3 regions of the Priestia sp. SRI_019 genome follow, and region 2 is predicted to be linked to each of the others. Evidence: riboswitches for the same ligand, from Rfam matches in the RefSeq annotation. Region 2 holds a riboswitch; each other region holds the start of a gene.
The links. Region 2 has a riboswitch for cobalamin ahead of AC2YJL_RS23280 (HoxN/HupN/NixA family nickel/cobalt transporter). Riboswitches for the same ligand answer to the same signal wherever they lie in the genome.

Region 1 (7,769 bases), on a different contig from region 2:
AGCGGTAAAATCGTAAAAAACTGGAGAGAAATTCGTAGTATGGCTATCCATTCTTTCATATATCTACACATTCCTTTCCTTTTTTAAAACGATAAATTCCCGCTTCTACACAAATAGCCACATCTGCTTTTTCTACAATATACTGATGTAATTTCCCTAACATCTTCATATAGCTATATGTGGGCTCCTCTAATACGCCCGCTTCAAACAGTTCATTAGATACTAGCACAACCGTCTGAGACTGCGCAAACAGCTTATCGAGCGCTTTGATCATATGACGAAAAACCTCTTGTTTGCCCTCTTTTGTTTGCCACCTTTTTTCTGTTAAAAAAAGCTCATTGGCAAGCCAGTTCGTGACACAATCCAAAAGTATAGCATCATCACTTTGAAGATTTGGCAGAATTTGTTGTAAATCTACAGACTGTTCGATCGTTACCCAAGGCGTGTTCGCTGCTTGGCGTTCTGTTTGATGAAGCTGGATACGTTTTTGCATTTCCTTATCTGTTTGCCTGCTTGTGGCAATATAAACAGCGCGCTTTGTACAAAAAGTTTGAACCATATTCTCCGCTGCACGTGATTTTCCACTTCGAACGCCTCCGCTAATAAAGATGATCATATTTCATCAAGTCCTTGTTTGATTACGTTAAGTAAATAGTCATTTTCTTCTTTCGTTTTCACAGCCAAACGGATATAGCGTCCATTTAAAAATGGGAAGTTTTCAGTATGCCGGGCTACCACACCGTGGCTTGCTAAATAGCCAAGCCATTCACGCGTTTTAATAGAAGACGGAACGCTGCAAAGATAATAGTTTGTTTGAGAAGGAGAAACCAAAAGCCCCCATTCCTCTAGTTGACTCAAGATTCGTTTTCGTTCTTGTTTAATATAATGTACGGTGTTTTTCACAAAATCTTTTTCATCTACACATATCATCCCTACTTGCTGCGACAATCCATTTACACTCCAAGGAGGCTGTTTTTTAGACATCTCGCTAATGATTTTTTCATTTGCCAAAATATAGCCAAGGCGAAGCCCGGCAATATTAAACATCTTCGTCATAGAACGCACAATAATGATATGTTCATAATCCAGAATAAGAGAATCAAATGAAGGCTGATGTTCGACAAAATCAACAAATGCCTCATCAATCATTAAGTATGTACCATGATGAGCAGCAGCTTTTACTACTTTCATCCATTCCTCATGACTATACATAACGCCTGTTGGGTTGTTTGGATGACAAATCCAAAGTACTTTTATATCCGGAAGGATGCTCATAATTAACTCTATATCCCAGCTCCAGCCGTTTTCTTCAGCTAAAGGAATGTACGTCACTTCACATCCATAAGCTTTACTTGCCTGTTCATATTCAACGAAAGTCGGCTGTACAATCCCTGCTTTCTCTCCTGAAAATAACGAAGCAATAAGGAAAAACGCTTCAGCGGCGCCATTTGTAGGCAGCACTTGAGCAGCTGAAACATCATGATGAGCTGCTAGTTTATTTTTCAGCTCTGTTACTTGAGGGTCAGGATAGCTAAACGCAGCATCCTTGAATTCGTTCCACTTTTCGTGAAGCACAGGGGGAGCCCCTAAAGGATTTGTGTTCACACTAAAGTCTTTTATGTGTGACAAATTCTCGGTCCCTATTGCTTTTAAAAAGACAGTAGGATTAGCTCCATGTGTAGGTAATAGCACTAATAACTCCTCCTAACAAAAGATATAATAACCACGTAGCATAGACCGTCCTTTTCATAATGAAAACAGCTTGTTCAATATGACCGGCTTGCAGAGGAATGAACGGTTCGCCCATTTTTGCACGATTAGATTCTATGCCTTTGTATGTATTAAGTCCGCCGAGTTGAATACCTAAAAGAGCAGCTACTGCACTTTCCCCGTATCCGCTATTTGGACTTGGATGCTTCTTAGCATCACGTTTAATCAAACTCGTTACATGCCCAAGAGAATACTGGCTTTTTGCTACATTAACAGCCGTCATCACCACTGCAGTTAACCGACTTGGAATATAGTTTAATACGTCATCGGTTTTTGCACTAAAGTAGCCGAACAGAAAGTAGCGGTCATTTTTGTACCCAACCATCGAATCACATGTGTTAATAGCCCGGTAAAAAAACGCTAGGGCTCCTCCTCCTATAAATGCATAAAAAAGCGGAGCTGTAATACCATCACTTGTATTTTCAGCCACGGTCTCTACCGTGGCTCTGGCAATTTCTCCTTCTGACAAACGATCTGTATCTCGTCCCACAATCATGCTTACTTCATATCTAGCTTTCTCCATATCTCCTAGCTGAAGCGGCTTTTGTACCTTATAAGCAGCTTCGCTTAAAGAACGAGTGGATATAGTAGTCGCAATCATTACGCCCTCTACTAAAACACCTGCTATAAAATGAACTTCGTATAAAGCATGAAGGAACAAAAAGGGAACAACTCCTGCGAGCACAGCCATACTTATCACAAGAAGCAATCCTTTGAATCGTTTTCCTGCACCTTTATTTAATCTGGAATCCATCCAATAAATCCATTTGCCAAACCAGCGAACGGGATGCGGCCAATTTTCAGGGTCGCCTATAATTCGGTCAATTAGTAAAGCAATCGTCATGGCCGTCATGTGTGCAATTATCGCTTGTGTAATACTCACTTCTTCACCTCTTTCCCTTAAGTCCCTGCTCTAAGCTTATTTTCACCAGCTTGGCTACCGCTTGCCCTAAAGCGGTCATAGAGCCTGCATATTCATATAATGGTCCTTGCTGAGACGCTGCAACTGAGATGCTGTCCGTAGATGTTCCCGTAGCAATCGTCTTTGTAGCCGGATCTATGACACCCAGCTGTGACAGCGTTTTTGTTTTAGCTTCTGTGGCCGCAACAAAAAGCTGTAAAAACGCTGCATCCGTAAGCGTACCTTCCACGAAAAAAAACATATTAATTGTACCGGGAGAGGAATAGAACGGGACAGCTTCGTCAGCTATAATATCTACTGCGTTTCCTACTCCAGCCGTTATCACGGAAGCTACTCTTACTCCGTAGCCTTCATAACAGTAAACCGCTCTTTCTTTTAACCAAACGGCTGTCATCAACCCTACGATTTGCTCATGGCGCACATTTTCTTTCATCAAATATTGCTCATACTCCAAAGAAGGAGTATCTGAATAATAGTCTTTGTGAACAAATCGATTGTAAAAGGTGTCCGTTTCCGTAATGCCTGTTCCTAAAACCCCTGAGCTGTATGTTTTATAAGAAGTCTCGGTTTTCATGATTAAAAGCTCAGGCCGTTCTTCAATTTTAAGATGTGAAAAGGGACCAATCCCCTTTTCAATTCGAACTGGAATATGGTCCCTCTTCTTATTTATTGTACACCTCAGGGTATACTGCTTTTGCTAAGTCCTCTAAGCCATCTACAATACGAGGTCCTAAGCGGTTGATTTTGTTTTGATCAACCTTCTCGATGTTACCCTCTTTTACAGCAGTCATGCTGCTCCAAGCGGGACGCTTCATAATCTCATTTTTGTCTGCATCATACGTTGCGATAATAACGTCAGGGTTTAACTTAACAACTTGCTCTTCAGAAAACTTAACCCAACCCTTTTCACTAGCCGCTACGTTATCAGCACCGATCATAGTAAGCATTTCGTTCATGAACGTACCTTTTCCTGTTGTATAAATCTCAGGAGCTCCTGATACCTCTATCCATACTTTTTTACGATCTTCTTTTGAAATCGTTTTTGCTTTTTTCTCAATTGAAGCTACTTTTTCTTTCATGTCTTTAATTGTTTGATTAGCTTCTTTTGTTTTACCCGTTAATTTACCGATTTGGGTAATAGAATCATAAACCGTATCAAACGTTGTTGAATCTTTTACAACAAATACCGGAATCCCCGCACTTTCAATTTGTTTAAATACTTCATCCGAAACGCCCATACTTGAAGCGTGTGCCAGCACTAAATCAGGATTTAAAGCAATAACTTTTTCTGCATTAACGTTCATATCTCCTACCTGCGCTTTTTTCTTTACGCTTTTAGGATAATCATCGTTGCTTGTGACACCTACTAATTCTTTTTCAAGGCCAAGGGCATATACAATCTCCGTATTACTTGGCATTAGTGAAACAATTTTCTTAGGCTGTTTTTTCAACGTAATTTCTTTATCACGCGCGTCTTTTACCTTCACAGGAAATGCAGCTTGTGACGTTTGTGCTGTATCTTGCTTCGTTTTTTTATCACTGTTGCTTTGGCTGCCTGCACCGCATGCAGCAAGTACGATGACTAACAGTGCAATAATGGAATACGAAAGCCATTTTTTCATCTAAATACTCCCCCTATATATTGTTCATTGTGAATACGAAACCTCCACGTTAAAGAAAAAGCAAATGATCATGCAAAAAGCAGCGCTATCCCGTTTTTCCGCTTTGACTATGTATACTGCTCGCAGGCAGCTTCAAAATAAAAAAGCTTTACTTTCAATTGAAAGCAAAGCAGGTAACGTCAAGATAAGCAGGAAAAGAATCCGTTCACTATACTTGATATGTATGTTCATTACCCTGCTTCACCCTTCCTCGAAGGTTTCACAGTTAACAATAAGGCAGGTCTCCTGACTTACGCACAAAGCGCTTACAGTGGCGGGACCGCGCTGGCTTTTCACCAGACTTCCCTTTTCACTCAATCTTTAAATTGAGACCTTATTGCTTTACGATTATTCACTTGTCCTAGTATACCCCACTCATGGAAAAATGGAAATAGCCATTCTCACAAAAAAAAGCTGCAAGAATGCTCTCGCAGCTTAGGGAATTAAAGAGTTGCTAAAAATTCACGGACCGCTTCAGGCGTTTTAGCATTTGCACTGTGCAAGTGTGCAATTTTTTCACCGTTTTTATATACAAGAAGAGAAGGAATACCCATTACATTGTTTTCAGCAGAAAGTTCTTCAAACTCATCCTTGTCAATTTTAAACCATGCTTTATCTGTATTTTCGTCAACGATTTCATCAATGAACATATCCAAACGTTTGCAATCAGGACACCACGTTGTCGTAAAAATCCCAACGCTTAGTGTTTCGTTCTTAATTTGTTCGCGAAATTGTTTTTCTTCCGTAAATTGTTTCATTGTGTTACCTCCAGCATCTATTCGTTCCTTCTCCCTATTCTATGGTAAGAAGTCTGACTTCATTATAAACGATTTTTTTATCGTTGTGCTAATGTTTCAGCTTATTTAGACCATAACGGTTTTAGACGTAAAAAAATGCTAGCTTAAAAAAGCTAACATTTCGAAATCACAGAATGTTGTGTCTATTATCAGCTAAACCATTTAGGCGGCATGTTTCGGTTCCAATAAATTTTCCCTAAATCATAATGCTTCTGAAAATTATCTGCAGCCGCATGATAGTGAAAATTAAACCAGTATCCATCTTTTGGAGGATTTTCACGCCGTACATGAAATCGTATTAAGTCCTGACCGGTTTCCCGGTCATATACATGGAAAATCTTTTCACCGTAGCCAGCAGCAGGATGCTCGCTTATCTCGAGATTCTGAATCGACTGTTCACGCTCAGTGCCAATGTCGGTCAGCACTTCTTCAATTTTAGGTAACACTGCTTGACGAAATTCATCTTCAATGACAGGTCCAATTTTTGTTCCGAATTTTTCCACTGACTGTTTTTCAGCTGATTCCATTGCATACGTAACAAATGATGAAACGTCTTCATATTTTGGTTCTTCATATGGCAAATGAATATCTTCTATAACAGCTGTGACAGGAGTTGTTTCTCTTACATACCCTGCTTTATGTTGCTTGTCCGCTTTTGCATCATCAACGTATAAATATTCTGGTGGAGTGACAAGCCCAAATGTAAATACTGTAATAAATACAATTAGCATTCTTTTTATCCATCTAGGCATTCGTATCTTTCCTTTCTCATCTTTTCCCATATGGTCTTTTCATATCGTAAAATTCATTGTTATAACTCACTAGGTATTGTAACATACTTATTAATTTTTTACCTATATTTGCTTATTCATTTATGCTGCCTACGGGCATTCGACGACTTTTTAGTTAGCACCTTCCTTCTTCTGTTTGAGCTTGTCACACCGAGCGGAAACCTATACAAGATATTCCTTTTTTGCTGGATGCTTAAACACAAAAGTATTTTTATGTTCAAAAATATATCATACTTTTATGAACTTTAGATGAAATTCATAAAAAAAACTTCCAAAACTTTTTAATCCCTAAAAGGTTTTGGAAGTCTTTTCAATGATCGGGATTCATTTTACTTTTTTGTTTATTATTGTATATCAATTGTCCCGTAATGAAATTTTGATGTTTTTCGTTTTTGTACGGTAAATCCATGTTCTTCAAAACGAGTGCTTTTCCAATGATCTTTTAGCACGATCTTTTGTTTGGCTACTCTTTTTGCTTCTTGTATAGCCATTGGCGTCAGCGTAGTATAAAGTGCTATTGCTTTAATACCGTTAATTCCATTCGATTCATCAATTTGCTCTTGAAACATAGGATCAAAGTAGACAACATCAAAAGAATTATCTTCACAACAAGCCAAAAACGCTTCAAAATTTTGATGAACCACGTTTATACGCTTCATTGCATCGTTCAACTCTTGTACGTCACTTTCCCAATTTAAAAGCCCTTGTTTGACTAAATAAGCTACATAGCGGTTGCCTTCTAGTCCGACAACTTTCCCGCTTTCCCCTACCGCTGCGCTCGCCATCATACTATCCGATGCAAGACCAAGTGTACAGTCAAGCACGCTCATTCCTTTTTCTAAACCAGCAGCTTCAATAAACGGATCACGTTCTCCCCGCAGCCATCTCTTCACTCTAAACATAGCGGAGTTTGGATGAAAAAAAATAGGTTCCTCTTCGTTTTGAACGTGCAACTCTACTCTATTCTTACCGACAACCAGCACATCTGCAGCTTGAAGATTCTGAAGATCTGCAACGGATTTCTTCTCTCTTACTACAAAAGGTATACTTAAATCAGCGGCTACTTGTTTGGCTTTTACAATCATCTGTTCATTTGTTCGACCAGCAGTCGTAACAATCACTTTCATAACTCCCCCTACACTGTTTGGCTATTTACATAAAGAAAAAGGATGCCGATAGACATCCTTTTTCTTATAAAGTATATGCGATTTTTCTCTAAAAATCTATATACTAGATGTGACAAAAGCAGGACATTTTATGAACAGTGCTGCTTAAAGCCATTTAAAATGTTTTCAAAAATAACTTCTAACGGCTGACCTTCAATTTCATGTCGAGGAATAAAATGAACGACTTCTTTTCCTTTTAAAAGCGCCATAGACGGTGATGAAGGCTCAATGTCCCCAAAATATTCACGCATTTTAGCTGTTGCTTCCTTATCTTGGCCAGCAAAAACAGTTACCACTTGATCTGGTTTTTGCTCAGACTGTAAGTACGCTTGCGTTGCTGCAGGACGTGCTAAACCAGCAGCGCATCCACAAACTGAATTAACGACAACAAAAGTTGTGCCTTCTACGTTTTCCATAAAATCAACTACGGCTTCCTCTGTTGTTAATTCTTCATAACCAGCTTGAGTTAATTCTTGACGCATTGGTTTAACTAACTGACGCATATATTCTTCATATGCCATTGACATATTAACATTCCTCCTAACAATCATTCACGCTAAAAGCATACTATAAAAACCAGGAAAAATCTAGCTACTCACTCTTCAAATCCTTATCGCTGTCCCGTTCTCCTTTTCCATTTGACAAAAAAAGATTAAAACCGG
Region 2 (7,769 bases):
TCCGCTACTAGCACTGCTTCACTTCTTTGCGCTTCTTCTTCAATGTATTTTTTAGAAGAAATTGACCCAATCTCTTCATCCGAATTGCAGAAAAACACAATTTTTTTATCCAGCGGTAAGCCAAGCTCTTGAATCGCTTTAATCGCCCATATAGATTGTACAATGCCGCCTTTCATGTCTAAAATTCCCGGACCGTACAGCTTGTTTCCCTCTGTTCTTAGACTCAGCCTTCCCTTTTCCCACACCGTGTCAAAGTGACCGATGATTAAAAGCTGCTTTTCTCCTTCTCCAATCGTAAATTTCAAGTGGTTTCCTACTTCTTTTTCTTCTATGATTTCGTACCCTACCCCTAAACGCTTTTGAAACAGCTGCGTTAAATACTTTCCACACTGATCTACTAACTCTTTACTGTAGGACGGTGATTCTTTTTTCACAAATCCCACTAAATCTTCGAGCATCTCTTGTTCGTGTTCTTTTAAATAACTAAACACGCTTTGTTCTACCATTACCTGACTCAAATCAATTCCTCCTCTAGAAAACCCCTGCTGCTTGCATTAAATGCTTTTATTTATCGTACGTATAACTATGTTCTACGTTTCACATAACGACCTTAAATTATCCTTAATTATAATGGTTTTCAGACAATTTTCCATCCTTTAAATACAGATAATACTTTAACTTATTCATAACCGACCGAAAATAGCCATAAACTTCAACAAATTCATACAAAAAAGCTTCAATCTTCAACAGATTAAAGCTTTCGTTTGACTAATTGACATTTATTTTAATATTTTTCCCTTTTGACTTCACACTCACAAAAACAAACATAGACACTAAGAAAATAAACAGAATAACGCCAACCATTTCAAAGTTTACTTCGGCCCATGGGTTAAAGAAAGTGAATGCTAAATAGAACGACACACCATACGCGAGGACAACAATAACCCAGCCCATCAAGCGGGAAGCAGATTGCCCAAACTTACTCGATTCATTCACCATTTTATGTACAATCATTGAATCGATTGTATCTGTGAGCATCATACCAAACATAAATATTAGTCCTAATAAAAGCGGCGTATACTTGCCTGCATTCCCTACAGCTAGAGACCACACGGCCGTTTGGCTGACCGTTTCGGCTGCTAAAGCGAACAATGCACCTACAAGAATAATTAAAAAAGGATTCGTTGTTCCTTTTGCGATTTTCGGAATAAACTTCCCTTTTAATCCGCTCAGCTGAAACTCTTCTTCTTTATTTTTAGTTCGAAGCAAATGATATGTGTTTAATGTCCCAATCAGAAAGAGAGAGATAATGGATACCCAAGATGCAAAATGATCGAAATATGATGGAAACGTAAAATTCTTCATCACCACGCCCAGCACCCCGGCCGTGACGGCCACCATTCCTCCATGACCTAGTGAAAACAGCGTTCCGACCCACGGGGCAAAGCGGCTGCCCATTCTCCAATTATATCGGGTCTGGCCGTCAATAAAAGCTAAGTGATCTGCATCCAATCCGTGCCTGATTCCTAATAAAAAGACAAGTAAAAAAACTGATAAACCTTCCATTTCCTACACTCCTTTTTTTAAAATAAAACGTAAAAAAGCCTCAATTCTATAGAAATTGAGGATGTGTCGGCATATGAAAATAAACAGCAATTGCTCACTGCGTACCTTGATACACCGCCTCTTTCCTAGAAGAGTCAAGTGTACAGAATAGGTAGGTCTCCTGGCTTGAGATCATCATTTTCTACCGCCTTCCCCGTTTTGAGTGACGATAAGATAGAAAACTCCCTGCTTACAGTGGCTGGACCGCTCGAGATTTGCACTCGATTCCCTGTTACCTCTTACGCTATGTAAGAGCACCTAAACTGTGCGAATGATTCATTTTCTTTCTCATTATACTAGTACTCCTTACAAATGAATAGAGAAAATTCAAATAAAAAGCCCTGCTAAGCTTTACATGCTTAGCAGGGCTTTTTAAAGCAATTAAACTACTTCTACCGTTACGTCTACGTTGCCGCTGATTGCTTTTGAATACGGGCAGTATGAATGGGCTAGGTCTACATATTTTTTAGCTGTTTCTAAATCTAAGCCTTCGATATGAGCTTCAAGCGCTACTCCAATTTTCACTCCTTGATCAGCTTTATCAGGAAGCAGCTGAACAGTAGCTTTTACTTCACTGCTTTTGATTTCTACGTTATGTTTTTTCAACATAAATTCTAACGCGCTGTTGAAACAAGCGCTGTATCCAGCTGCAAATAGCTGCTCTGGGTTTGTTGCTGTTGTTGCTTCTCCACCAAGTGCTGGAGGTGTTGCAACGTCTAAGTTAAAGATGTTATCTAAAGAGTGAACTTCTCCTGTTCTTCCACCTGTGTTAACGACTGTTGTTTCATATAAAGCTTTCATGTATGAACCTCTCCTCTTTTTCATTAATTTTATTAAAAATTTTTTATCGTTTCTGTAATTTAATTGTACAAAATTAAATTTTAAAAAACAAGTATTAAATACATTAAAAATTTCCCAATAAAAAAAAGCCGCGTATTTGCGACTTTTTCTTAATAATATTGAGACTGTTCGTCATAAGCTGATTTTCGAAAAATAGACAAGTTGGTAATAGCCCTCATCAGTTTCGTATTAAAAATAACATAATGAATAAACAGCGCCAGCACGCAGCCTAAAACGGCTCCTGTTAACACATCAAATGGATAATGAACGCCAACCCATACGCGTGAAAAGGCAATGAGTACGCCCATGACAACCCACATGCGCCCTGAACGTTTGAAATGCAGCCAAATGGTAAAAGTGATAACTAATGCAGATGTAGCATGATCGCTTGGAAATGAAGAATTTGCGGCGTGATCAATAAGCTGATTCACGTGGTGAGAGATAAACGGACGATCTCGATAAGCAAATAAACTAATCACTTTATTGATAATGATTCCTGTGGCACAAGCACATAAAGCTTGAAATGCTACAACACGGCTGCCGTTTTTATTAATAAGTAAAAACAAGCCGAGTAAAACGATAAGTACATACTGGGCATAATCTGCAAAGAATACCATCAGCGAATCTAGAGGCTTGACGTGTGAGGCATACTGATTCACCGCGTGAAAAATGGTATAATCTACTGAATTGATAGCTGATAACATAATCGAAATCCTTTCTTATTTTTAAATGTCATTAGCTATCTTATCAGTTTCTTGAGAAAATGAACATGTTTTTGTCAGAAGCTTCCTAACTGGTATTTATAAATAATGTATTCAGGCTGAGTAGTAAATCAACAGACTGTCGCTCATTAACTCACCTGTGAGTGATCCACAATATTTTTTTGCAAAAAGATTTCTTCTAAAGAAGGTTCTTCGACGTGAACTTGATAAATGTCGATGCCGCATTGAATCAATTCGCGAATAATAAGAGGAATATTTCTTTCTTTTTGAAGCATCACTTTTGTGTACATGTGATGGTATTCAACTTCGGGACTCAACGTACGGAAAAACTGTTGAATGTATTCTTTGTGACTGTTTGGATAAGGATCATGTTTGATCATCACCGTCTTTTTCGTTTGATATTGAAAGCGCAGCTCTTCCATTGTACCTTCTATTAAAATGACCCCATTTTTCATAATCGCTACACGTGTACAAATCTTCTCAACTTCATTTAAATTATGAGACGTCATAAAAATTGTCTTGCCTTGATTTTGGAGTTCTCTTATTAGTTCATGAATGTGAAGGGCAGATTCAATATCTACTCCAAAAGTTGGTTCATCTAAAAAGATAAGATCCGGGTCTGTTACAATTGCTTGAGCAATTCCTAACTTCTTTTTCATTCCAAATGAAAACTTTCCAACTTTCTGATGGTCATGTCCTTCTAATCCTACTTTCTTCAGTACATTACTACAGTGTTCTTTCGAAAAACGATGGTCGTTTATCTTTAAAAAATAGCGCAAATGATCGAGCGCTGTCATCTCATCATAAAAGTTAGCATAGTCAGGAAGAACGCCTATTTTCTTCTGAAGCTCTAAATCAATATCACTCTGTCCCAGCAGCGTAAATTCTCCTGCTGAAGGAAATGAAACGCCGGTAAGCATATTAATAAAGGTAGACTTCCCTGCTCCGTTTCTTCCTAAAAACCCGTAAATTTCTCCTTGTGGCACCTGTAAATTAATACCGTTAACAACTGTTTTAGATCCATACTTTTTAGTTAATTTACTTGTTTCAATAGCATACATATTATACTTCTCTCCTTTTAAAACTCCAAAGTGCCGTATATAAACAACATGCTGCAAAAATAAGAAGAACTGGTAGATACCCTTTCTCCAACTTTAAATAGTAGTAGGGTGTCACATACTTAAACCATGCAATGTACGCTTTTGATGAAAATATGCTCCACACGCTCAGTACCGGTAGAACAAACGATAAAATAATTGATAAAAACATAGTATGAGTTGGATTTGGCATCAAAGCTGAAAGCATTAATACAAATGAGATCATACACATAGTGAATAGTAGACACTCTAAAAATGTAAAAAAAGAAAAATGATGCGAAATAAACGCAATCAGTAGAAATGAAATACAAATACAAACAAGCCAGAAACAACAAATACCTAAGAATTTCCCTAATATAATACGATCTCTTGATGTTTTGGTAACTAAAAATCTAGCTGTTCTTGCTTTAATTTCTTGATTAATAACATTATGAGAAAGACTTGAAATAAATAAAGGTCCGAACCCTAGAAGCATCAGCAAAATTCCACCGTTAGCTCCATCTTGAATTTGTGCACTTGTCAATTGACCTCCAAATTGGCTAACTACATAAGCTATTCCATAGGAAGCACCGCATACGATTAAAATAACGATAATTGATTTAATACTTTTAAATAAGCTTTGAAACTCTTTTATACTAATGGCCCACATTTTTAAAATCTCCTTTTTACATAAGTTTGATCGCTATCATCCAACAAAAGGATGATTTACTTCTGTCGGTAAAGCTTTTTTCTCTTTTGGCTTTCCACTCCAAGAAAAATTTGTCCATATGCGCAGCAGCTTTTCCACCGGTCCAGTTTTAAATTTTTGCACGTACATATAACTGCCGATAAGCTGAATTCCGTAAATACCGATACAGACAAAAATTCCTGAAATCATGCCAAGCTTTCCGAAATAGCCTAAGCCATAGCCATAAAAAATCGTCGTGCATATAACCGTTTGCATTAAATAATTGCTAAGTGATATTCTTCCTACGCTTTCAAAAGCCTTCATCAAAAATGACTTTTCACATTTCGCATATAGCCAAGCAAAGCCTGCAATATAACCAAGAGATAGAAGACTTCCCCCTAACATATGTGTAGAACCAGCCCAATTAGCATCCGGCCACACGTACATAGTTCCTTTTAACAGCAAGCCAAGCGGAATCAGAGCGGCCGCCCAACGGCCATACTGTTTTTGATTAGCTGAAACATCGTAAAACCACTTTTTCTTTCCTGCATACATACCAAATAAAAACAAAGCGCCCATTATAAATGGCGTAAACAAAAAGGCAAAAGCAAATTTATATCCTGCTATATTCATCGGATCAACATTGTTGCGATGGTCTTTAATCTGTTCATAAGTTCCGCTTCCATACACGTGAATCGTATCTTTTACATATGTCGTAAGCGTTTGTTTATCGCTAAGAAGATACATATTATCGTTTAATGAACCGTATCCGGCTGCTCCTGTAAGAATCAGCAAAATCGATGCCCACACCAATAGTGTTTTGACTTTACGGTTTAAAAAGAAAAGTAGTAAAAATACTCCCATCATTCCGTAAAACGTAAGAATATCTCCTTCCCATAAAAACACTCCATGCAGTAGGCCAAACCCTAGAAGCAGAAGAAAACGGCGAAAGAAATGCCTTTTCACGCCTAGCTGCCTTCTTTCTAAGCTTTCTTTCATCTTCACCATTGAATAGCCAAATAAAAAGGTGAAAATCGGCATAAAACTTTCTTCTACCGCGACTTTTAAAAAGACATAGGCTGCTAAATCACTTGGTGATAGCGAGAAGAGATGAATCATATCCTTTCCGTAAATGCCATATTGAAAAATCAGCATATTTGCTAGTAAAATACCAAACAAGCTGAATCCTCTCATACTATCAATTACTTTAACCCGCCTAAAATCATTACTCATCCTTTTAACTCCTTTACTATGTGTCTATGCATTTAGTATATGAAATGAAGTTTTCAAGAAAATAACCAGGAGATTATCTTTTCCTTAACATTTTCCAATTTTGTTAATCTTTTCGTAATGTTCTTATGCTAAAATCGAATACGTATGAAATAAAACAGAGGTGATTTACGTTGGAAGATGCGTCTATATTGCTAGTTGATGATGAAATTGCCATCGTCAAAATGCTGGAGACAGTATTAAAAAAAGAAGGATTCAACAAAATTTATAAAGCTCACACCGCTCAAGAAGCGCTGGATGTTTTACATAATCAAACAATTGATATTATTTTGTTGGACGTAACGCTTCCCGATCAAAGCGGATTTGATATCTGTCCTAAAATTCGTGAGCTCTCAAACGCGTATATTTTATTCATAACAGCCAAAGTATCCGACCTGGATGTACTAACGGGTTTCGCCATGGGAGGGGACGACTACGTAACTAAGCCGTTTAATCCTTTAGAAATTGCAGCACGAATTAAAGCACGACTGCGCAGAAAGCAAGCGCTGACTGAAGGAACTTCTATAAGAACGGAACCACAATCGTCAAATCGCTATGAGTTTGATCGTTTTACTGTAGATGAATCGGCGGGAGAACTCATTGTGGACGGTCAAACGATTTCTTGCCCCGCACAAGTGTTTTTATTGCTTCTTCACTTTTGTAAAAATATGAATATTGTTCTTTCTAAATCACAGCTGCTTGAAGCCGTCTGGGGATATAACCAGTTCGTAGACGACAATACGGTAACCGTACACATTCGAAGAATTAGAGAAAGAATCGAAGATAACCCTAGCAGTCCAAAGCATTTAGTTACGGTACGAGGGCTTGGATATAAATTAGTGAACGGAAAAGCGCTATGAAATCAATTAAAAGAAGATTGACCTTTCATTTTTCGTTTCAGTTTATCGCAGTTATTGCATGTGTTTGCTCCATTCTTTTTTGCGCTTTAATATTTCTAGGCTATTACCTTACAAAGCAAGATATAAAAAGAGACTTACCTTCTGGATCACTTAGCGTATTAAGCGGGGCTACAACAGTTGAAGGTGGAAAAGCAACCGTTTCAGGTGATTTAGCAAAACAGCTTAAACAAGAAGGACTATGGTACCAAGTGCTGAACAAACAAGGAAAAGTAATTGGAGAAATTAACTCCCCAAAAGACTTACCTAAGCACTACGTTCTTTCGGAGTTATTGGAAATGGATAAAACCAAGAAATTTAAAGGCTATAGTGTAGTAACAGAACTTGATACCTTTTTGACTACACCTACTTATTATATTTTGGGCTATAAAAGTGATTTAAAAGACCAGCTATATGCTTTGTATGTTAAATATAATAAACAAAGTGTGCCTCCTAAAAGCGATATCCCTCTTATCAAAAAGGCGTTAAAAGAAAAAGATGCTTCGCTTCAAATTTTAAATGAGAAAGGTGATATCTTAGCTTCCATTAGAATGTCTAAAGACAAAACACGTTACGATCCTTTAGAAATTATTTCCCGAAAAATTGAACAAGATAAATATGATTCAACGGCTACTGTATTCCATGACTCGAAGAAGAAAGTTTCATGGGTTTT
Region 3 (7,769 bases), on a different contig from region 2:
TGAAACGGAAAACGGATGTGTAAAGCTGATTAGCTATGAGAAAGGCGATGTAGCAAATGGATTCATTCCATACAATGACACGACTTTTACAAAAGAAGTTCCTCGTGATGCTGTTGAAGAAGTGTTTTTTGTAGCTCCGTATGCTACTTATCAAAATGAAACGTTTGGTGTGTCAGATGCTTCTGATCGTCGAGTGCTTTTGACCACATCTGAAAAAGAAAAAGCTGATAAATATCATTTTCAACGAACGGATAAATATCTATACGAAAAACATGTGTTAAGAGAAGAAGTGAAGTTAATGGAGAAAAAAACTCCTTACTCATAAGGCGCCATAATAAAAAGAGGATGCACTCGCATCCTCTTTTTATTTAATCAATTTTCTTGAAGTGTTTCTGTTCGTATTATCATTTGTACGAAGGAAGGTAATGACAAGACCGATTAATCCTCCTACAATAGCAGGAACTACCCAGCCGAGACCCACTCCATACATAGGTAGAATCGATGTAAACAGATCGTTTACTGCCGCAATTTTGAATCCAGCAGCATTTAAGCCATCAAATAAACTAACGATAAACGTGAACAGAAGGCTTACTTGGTAGACTTCTGAACGTCCTTTAAATAAAGGGTGTAAGAATGTTAAAGCAATTAACACAATAGCTAACGGATAAATAGCTGTTAAGACCGGAACCGAAATAGCGATTAATTCCGTTAAACCAAAGTTTGCTACAACGGCGCTGAATGCTGATAAAATGACAGCAATCAACTTATAAGAAACACTTGGAAACAGCTTATGGAAAAAGGATGAACAAGATGTTACAAGGCCTACACTTGTTGTTAAACAAGCAACGGTAATCATCAGGCCTAAAAGAATTCCTCCGTAAGAGCCAAAGTAGTAATTTGATACTTCAGCCAAAACTGTACCTCCGTTATCAAGACGTCCAAGCTCTGATACGCTTGAAGCACCCATATAGGACAATGCACTATAAATAAGAGCTAAAATAACGGCAGCGATAGCCGTAGCTTTTGCACAAATTGTGATAATTTGTCGGTTAGTTTTTGCTCCTTTTTCTTTAATTGCATTAATAATAATAATTCCAAAAACAAATGATGCTAGTGTATCCATTGTTAAGTAGCCTTCTTGGAAGCCTTTAAAAAATGCGTGTGTTGTATAAGCTTCGCTTGGTGCTTCAAATTTCCCAATTGGGTTCACAACGGCTACAACTACCAATATTCCAATAAACGTTAATTTAATAGGTGTTAAAACTTTTCCTACTAAATCGACAATTTTCGCAGGATTTAGCGAAAAAAAGCAGGTAATAGTAAAGAAAATTACCGTGAAAATGATAAGGGGAAGGTGCCCTGGATTTTCTGATAAAAAAGGCTTAACGCCAATTTCGAACGAAACGCTTCCCGTTCTTGGCATCGCAAAAAGCGGTCCGATTGCCAAGTATAAAATCGTAGTAAAGATAATACCGAAAGCTGGGTGTACGCGACTAGCTAAAGACTGCAGATCCTCTTTTCCGGAAAAACCAAATGCGAGAACGCCTAGAAGAGGCAGACCTACACCCGTTACTAAAAATCCAGCGTTTGCTGACCAAATATTGCTTCCAGCAGACTGACCTAACATTGCAGGGAAGATTAAATTACCTGCGCCGAAGAATAGGGCAAAAAGCATAAAGCCAATAACCACTATAAATGAAAAAGGAACTTTGTTTGACACATTAAAACCTCCAAAATTATAAATGCTTTTTATTATCGTGTTGAATAATTAAAATTTTCAGAATTTTATATTCGAATAATAAAAATAAACATGTATCGTATTATACTAACCTAAAATGCATATTTCAATATAAAATTTTATTTTTTTAATTTATTCGCTGAAATAGCAAAAATAGAAAAATACTTAGCAAAAAAATCTCAATATACAACAATTATTTGATATGATAAAACAGAACCGTGGCTTTTAAAAATTCGCATGTGCGGCCTAGCATCCTTTTAGTAAAGAACTGTTTACATAAGGTGCTGTAAGGATGTATATTTATACACGGTTCGCGGAACCGCATATGCTCGATGGATGAAAGTCAACTGTGCGAAAGGAGCAAGAAAGTGAAAAGGTTAGGTCTAGCAACTCAGATTCTAATTGGACTGATTTTAGGCGTAGCTGTAGGTGCTATCTTTTACGGAAGCGATACAGCCATTTCTATTTTACAGCCGGTTGGAGACATATTTATTCATTTAATTAAGATGATTGTCGTACCGATTGTGATTTCAGCATTAATCGTAGCGGTCGCAGGAGTAGGCGATATCAAAAAATTAGGTAAGCTTGGCGGAAAAACAATTCTTTATTTCGAAATTGTTACAACCATTGCTATTGTAGTAGGGATTATTGCCGCGAACTTATTCCACCCTGGTGCAGGGGTTGACATGGGACATATTGAAAAAAGCGATATTTCTCAATATGAGGCAACGGCAAAAACGTCTGAAAGTACAGGGATTGCTCAAGAGCTTCTTCATATTGTTCCAACAAACGTGTTTCAATCGGTAGCAGAAGGTGATCTTTTACCAATCATTTTATTTTCCGTACTGTTTGGTGTAGGCGTAGCTTCGATTGGAGAGAGAGGAAAACCTGTTTTAGCCTTTTTTGAAGGCGTCTTGGATGCAATGTTTTGGGTAACTAATTTGGTGATGAAATTTGCTCCAGTAGGTGTATTTGCACTTATTGGTGTTAATATTATAAAGTTTGGTGTCGGATCACTTATTCCATTAGGAAAATTAGTGTTCGCCGTTTACTTCACCATGATTTTCTTTGTGCTTGTGGTTCTTGGAATTATTGCTAAAATGGCTGGAACAAGCATGTTTACGCTCATAAAAGTGTTAAAAGACGAGCTGCTTCTTGCTTTTACAACGGCAAGTTCAGAAGCCGTTTTACCGTCTCTTATCAAAAAGATGGAAGACTTCGGTTGTTCTAAATCGGTTACATCGTTCGTTATTCCAACGGGCTACACGTTTAACTTAGATGGTTCAACCATTTATCAGGCGCTGGCATCGCTGTTTATTGCTCAAATGTACGGCATCGACCTTTCCATTATGGATCAAATTCAGCTCCTTCTTGTGCTAATGTTAACCTCAAAAGGAATGGCTGGTGTACCAGGGGCATCGTTTGTAGTTGTACTTGCTACACTTGAATCTATGGGCTTCCCTCTTGAAGGCATGGCATTTATTGCAGGAATTGACCGCATTCTTGATATGATGCGTACCACAGTTAACGTAGTAGGAAATGCTTTAGCTGCCATTGTGATGTCGAAGTCTGAAGGCGAATTTGATAAGCAAAAATCATTAAACTATACAAATGGATTAAAGAAATCAAACATAGCTTAAAACAAAAAAGCCGGGCAGCTGCCCGGCTTTTTTGTTTGGATCTGCCTGTTATCTTTTTTGAAACATATGGTAAAATAAAAGAAATGAGAGACAAAGGAAGTGTCATAATGACGGAAACTGTTCAGTTAATTAAAAAGCTTGTTTCGATTCCCAGTCCTTCTGGAAATACAGAAAAGGTGATTTCATTTGTCGAAGACTATGTAAAAGAGCTAAATATTCAAACGTATCGCAATCGAAAAGGGGGCTTAGTCGCTACTATTCCCGGTAAAGATACAGATCACCACCGCATGCTGACGGCTCATGTTGATACATTAGGTGCTATGGTAAAAGAAATCAAATCGAGTGGGCGTCTAAAAATCGACCTGATTGGAGGGTTTCGCTACAATTCTATTGAAGGAGAATATTGTGAAATTGAAACTTCATCAGGAGAAGTATTTACAGGAACCATTCTTATGCATCAAACATCTGTTCATGTGTATAAAGATGCAGGGAAAGCTGAGCGGAATCAAGAAAATATAGAAATTCGATTGGATGAAAAAGTACATAGCGCAGAAGATGTTCGCAGCCTTGGAATTGAAGTTGGCGACTTTGTTTCGTTTGATCCTCGTGTAGAAATAACAAAAAGGGGTTTTATTAAATCTCGTCATCTCGATGATAAAGCAAGCGTAGCTTTATTGCTTCAGCTCATGAAAACAATTCAAGAAGAACAGATCGAACTGCCATACACTACGCATTTTCTCATTTCAAATAATGAAGAAATTGGATACGGAGGAAATTCGAATATTACGCCTCAAACAGTAGAATACTTAGCAGTTGATATGGGTGCTATGGGAGATGGACAATCTACTGATGAATACACTGTGTCTATTTGTGTAAAAGATTCAAGCGGCCCATATCATTACGGTTTGAGAAAGCATTTGGTGGAGCTAGCTAAGCAGCATGATATTCAGTACAAATTAGATATTTATCCATTTTACGGATCAGATGCTTCTGCTGCTATTCGTGCGGGACACGATATCGTACACGGCTTAATTGGTCCAGGAATTGATTCTTCTCATGCGTTTGAGAGAACGCATCAAGATTCATTGAATCATACGTATAAGCTTCTCTATTACTATATTCAGTCGAACATGGTTCTGCTTTAAGAAAGGGATATTTAATTAGTGTATTTTTATGCAAAATAAAGAACAGGATGGGATTACGATGTCTGTTCTTTCCTTTCTTAAAAAAGAAGCCAGCTGTCCGGCTTCTTTTTTTTAATAAATACTATATATTTTTTACTGGTGGAGCAATAGGTGATTAAAAAAGCACCTTTTTAAAGAGATACAATACTGCTTAAACCTTTTGTACATTTTGTTCATTTACAGAAGTTAAAATGTTTTTAAATTTTTAAAAGTTTCTTGTGACAAGTTTTGTAGAATGGGTTTTCAAAAGGAAATGGTTTCGTCATAATGTGGATATAGCGATCACTACAATAATCGGAGGCGAATCTTTTCATGTGGGTACTGACGGTATATGCTGGAAAAGAAATGAAAATGTTTGAATTTGAAACTGAAAAGCAGGCGAGAGAAGCTTTTGCCAAAACAAATGGCTGTAAAGTTCTTTCAGAAGTCGTGTATTATAATGATCCTCATTTAACATTGGTAGCTATATAAGTAGAAAAACAAGAGCTGATTTTTTGCTCTTGTTTTTTTATGGCTCTTTATATCCTATAAAAAGAATAGAGTTGAAATAAAAAAAAATGTACGCTATGATATGGTAGTTACTTCTATTATTCTGATAGTTTAAAAGGTTCATATATATCAAACAGCAACAGTAAAGATGCCAAGAAGGCTTAATAGGGAAACTGGTGAAAGACCAGTACTGCCCCCGCAACTGTAAGTGTGGACGAACGAGTATAACCACTGTGGAAGAATCACGGGAAGGTTCTCAAGTAGAATGATACACAAGTCAGGAGACCTGTCTTTATTGTGAAGTTTCTATTTCTCCGGGGAGCGGGAAGGGAAACGTTGGCTTAAAGTGGCATTCGTGTACACTCTTATTCTGACGTTTTACCCGCTCGCATATTAGCGAAGCGGGTTTTTCTCATGTCGCAAAACTACATATCGTGCAAAAAAGGTGCGCAATGTTTACATTGCGTTAAATGGGAAGTCTGGTGTGAAGCCAGCGCGGTACCCGCCACTGTGAAGATGAGCTGATTGCATATGCCACTGTATTCGGGAAGGCGCAATCAAGTGATGAATCGAAGCCAGGAAACCAGCCTTTTTCTAATGCGAAGCTTACCCTACGGGATATAGGTGGAAGTGCAAAAACTTAGTTTGAATTTTTCTGCGCCTCTATCAATGATAGAGGCGCTTTTTTTAGTAAAGGAGCGAATGAGTGTGACGACGTGGAACTTAAATGGAACAAAACATCACGTATTGATTTGTAATGGAAGCAGCTGTATGAGAAAAGGTGGAGAAGAAGCCACCCAAGCTATTCGAAATAAAGTGACGGAACTGGATTTGGATGAAACGGTTCATACAACGCGTACACGCTGTAATGGACGATGCAAAGATGCTCCTGTAGCTATTGTGTATCCTTCAGGAGATTGGTACAAGCAGGTCACTGAAACCGTGGCTCACCGGATTGTCGAAGAACATTTAGCAGGAGGCTGCAGTATAAAGGAATCGCTTATTTATGAATATGATCAAAATGGTTTCGTTTCTCCGGAAAACAGTGACTCCATAGAAGGAATTGACAAAGTAAAAAGTAACGCATAAAGGAGGAGCTAGCATGAAAGGTAAACTGTTAGTTATCGGATTTGGGCCGGGAAGCTTTGAACATATTACACAGCGAGCAAGAGAAGCCATTCAAGAAAGTGATATGATCATCGGTTACAAAACCTATGTGGAATTAATTCAAGGACTGTTAACGAATCAGCAAATTATTAGTACAGGAATGACCGAAGAAGTAAGCCGTGCACAAGAAGCTGTAAAGCAAGCGGAAGCAGGAAAAACCGTGGCTGTCATTTCAAGCGGAGATGCAGGAGTATATGGAATGGCAGGCCTTGTGTATGAAGTGTTGATTGAAAAAGGCTGGAAAAAAGAAACGGGCGTAGAGCTGGAAGTAATTCCTGGCATTTCGGCTATCAATTCATGCGCATCTCTCCTTGGAGCGCCCGTGATGCACGACGCTTGTACAATTAGTTTAAGTGACCACCTTACGCCTTGGGAACTAATTGAAAAAAGAATCGAAGCAGCTGCACAAGCAGATTTTGTAGTGGCTTTTTACAACCCAAAAAGCGGAAGACGAACAAGACAAATTGTTGAAGCACAGAGGATTTTATTAAAGTACCGTTCTCCTGATACGCCTGTTGGTCTTGTGAAAAGCGCTTATCGTGACCGTGAAGAAGTCGTAATGACCAACTTAAAAGACATGTTAAATCATGAAATTGGCATGCTGACTACCGTTGTTGTCGGGAATTCATCTACGTTCTTTTACGACGATTTAATGATTACCCCGCGCGGGTATCAGCGGAAATATACCCTCAACCAAACGGAGCAGCCGCTAAGACCGCATCAGCGACTTCGAAAAGAAGCAGAACCATGGGCTCTCGATCAAGAAGAGACTGTAAAGCAAACAGCTTCAGCTATTGAAGCAGTTCAGACCAAACCAGAAGAACCAGCAACTTCACGAGCTCTTGCAGAAGAAGCGCTTCAAGCAATTTTAGGTGAAACCACTTCTGCGGTCGTACATCAGCCAATAGAGTCAATTTTCGAAGTGGCAGTTAGCCCAGGACTTGCCAATAAGAAATTCACACCTGTTCAAATGACCACACTAGCAGAAGCTGTTGGTGAAAAAGGTACGATGGAGTATACACCTGACCATCAAATCAAACTGCAAATCCCAACGACTCAGCCAGATGTGATTATTAAAAAGCTCCAAGCAGCTTCCTTTTTACTATCTCCGGTCGGAGATGTGTTCACAATCAAAGCGTGTGATTTTTGTGACGGAGAAAAAAGTGATGCTATTCCACATACGGAAGAATTACAAAAACGTCTCGGGGGAATGGACATGCCAAAAGAGCTGAAGCTTGGTATTAATGGATGCGGTATGGCCTGTTATGGTGCTGTTCAAGAAGATATCGGCATTGTCTATAGAAAAGGTGCGTTTGATTTATTTTTAGGAGCTAAAACCGTTGGACGCAATGCGCATTCAGGTCAAATTGTGGCGGAAGGTATAGCGCCCGATGACATTGTTGAAATAGTGGAGAACATTGTCCATGAATATAAAGAAAAAGGTCATCCTAATGAGCGATTTCATAAATTCTTTAAGCGTGTGAAGAACGTTTATGGATTCGACTATCAAGATATAACACCAAAAATAAAAGTAGAACCAGCTCCGTGTGG

Region 1: another riboswitch for cobalamin. It lies ahead of AC2YJL_RS14390 (ABC transporter substrate-binding protein); the one in region 2 lies ahead of AC2YJL_RS23280 (HoxN/HupN/NixA family nickel/cobalt transporter).
Region 3: another riboswitch for cobalamin. It lies ahead of AC2YJL_RS11140 ((2Fe-2S) ferredoxin domain-containing protein); the one in region 2 lies ahead of AC2YJL_RS23280 (HoxN/HupN/NixA family nickel/cobalt transporter).

Annotation. Positions count from the first base shown of each region.
Region 1 covers NZ_JBYCZN010000002.1:793,897-801,665, forward strand. The annotation lists gene cobS (adenosylcobinamide-GDP ribazoletransferase) at 1-59, opposite strand, end outside; gene AC2YJL_RS14370 (bifunctional adenosylcobinamide kinase/adenosylcobinamide-phosphate guanylyltransferase) at 56-616, opposite strand; gene cobD (threonine-phosphate decarboxylase CobD) at 613-1,692, opposite strand; gene cbiB (adenosylcobinamide-phosphate synthase CbiB) at 1,667-2,653, opposite strand; gene AC2YJL_RS14385 (adenosylcobinamide amidohydrolase) at 2,658-3,374, opposite strand; gene AC2YJL_RS14390 (ABC transporter substrate-binding protein) at 3,355-4,314, opposite strand; cobalamin riboswitch at 4,573-4,705, opposite strand; gene AC2YJL_RS14395 (thioredoxin family protein) at 4,797-5,111, opposite strand; gene AC2YJL_RS14400 (YpjP family protein) at 5,300-5,902, opposite strand; gene AC2YJL_RS14405 (class I SAM-dependent methyltransferase) at 6,286-7,062, opposite strand; gene AC2YJL_RS14410 (BrxA/BrxB family bacilliredoxin) at 7,197-7,634, opposite strand.
Region 2 covers NZ_JBYCZN010000005.1:115,655-123,423, forward strand. The annotation lists gene AC2YJL_RS23275 (M20 family metallopeptidase) at 1-506, opposite strand, end outside; gene AC2YJL_RS23280 (HoxN/HupN/NixA family nickel/cobalt transporter) at 769-1,566, opposite strand; cobalamin riboswitch at 1,700-1,882, opposite strand; gene AC2YJL_RS23285 (organic hydroperoxide resistance protein) at 1,987-2,406, opposite strand; gene AC2YJL_RS23290 (undecaprenyl-diphosphatase) at 2,556-3,149, opposite strand; gene AC2YJL_RS23295 (ABC transporter ATP-binding protein) at 3,296-4,228, opposite strand; gene AC2YJL_RS23300 (ABC transporter permease) at 4,230-4,922, opposite strand; gene AC2YJL_RS23305 (DUF418 domain-containing protein) at 4,950-6,164, opposite strand; gene AC2YJL_RS23310 (response regulator transcription factor) at 6,335-7,060, shown strand; gene AC2YJL_RS23315 (sensor histidine kinase) at 7,057-7,769, shown strand, end outside.
Region 3 covers NZ_JBYCZN010000002.1:165,581-173,349, forward strand. The annotation lists gene AC2YJL_RS11115 (hypothetical protein) at 1-325, shown strand, start outside; gene brnQ (branched-chain amino acid transport system II carrier protein) at 365-1,720, opposite strand; gene AC2YJL_RS11125 (cation:dicarboxylate symporter family transporter) at 2,107-3,378, shown strand; gene AC2YJL_RS11130 (M42 family metallopeptidase) at 3,486-4,523, shown strand; gene AC2YJL_RS11135 (hypothetical protein) at 4,875-5,033, shown strand; cobalamin riboswitch at 5,181-5,359, shown strand; cobalamin riboswitch at 5,478-5,657, shown strand; gene AC2YJL_RS11140 ((2Fe-2S) ferredoxin domain-containing protein) at 5,760-6,140, shown strand; gene cobJ (precorrin-3B C(17)-methyltransferase) at 6,154-7,769, shown strand, end outside.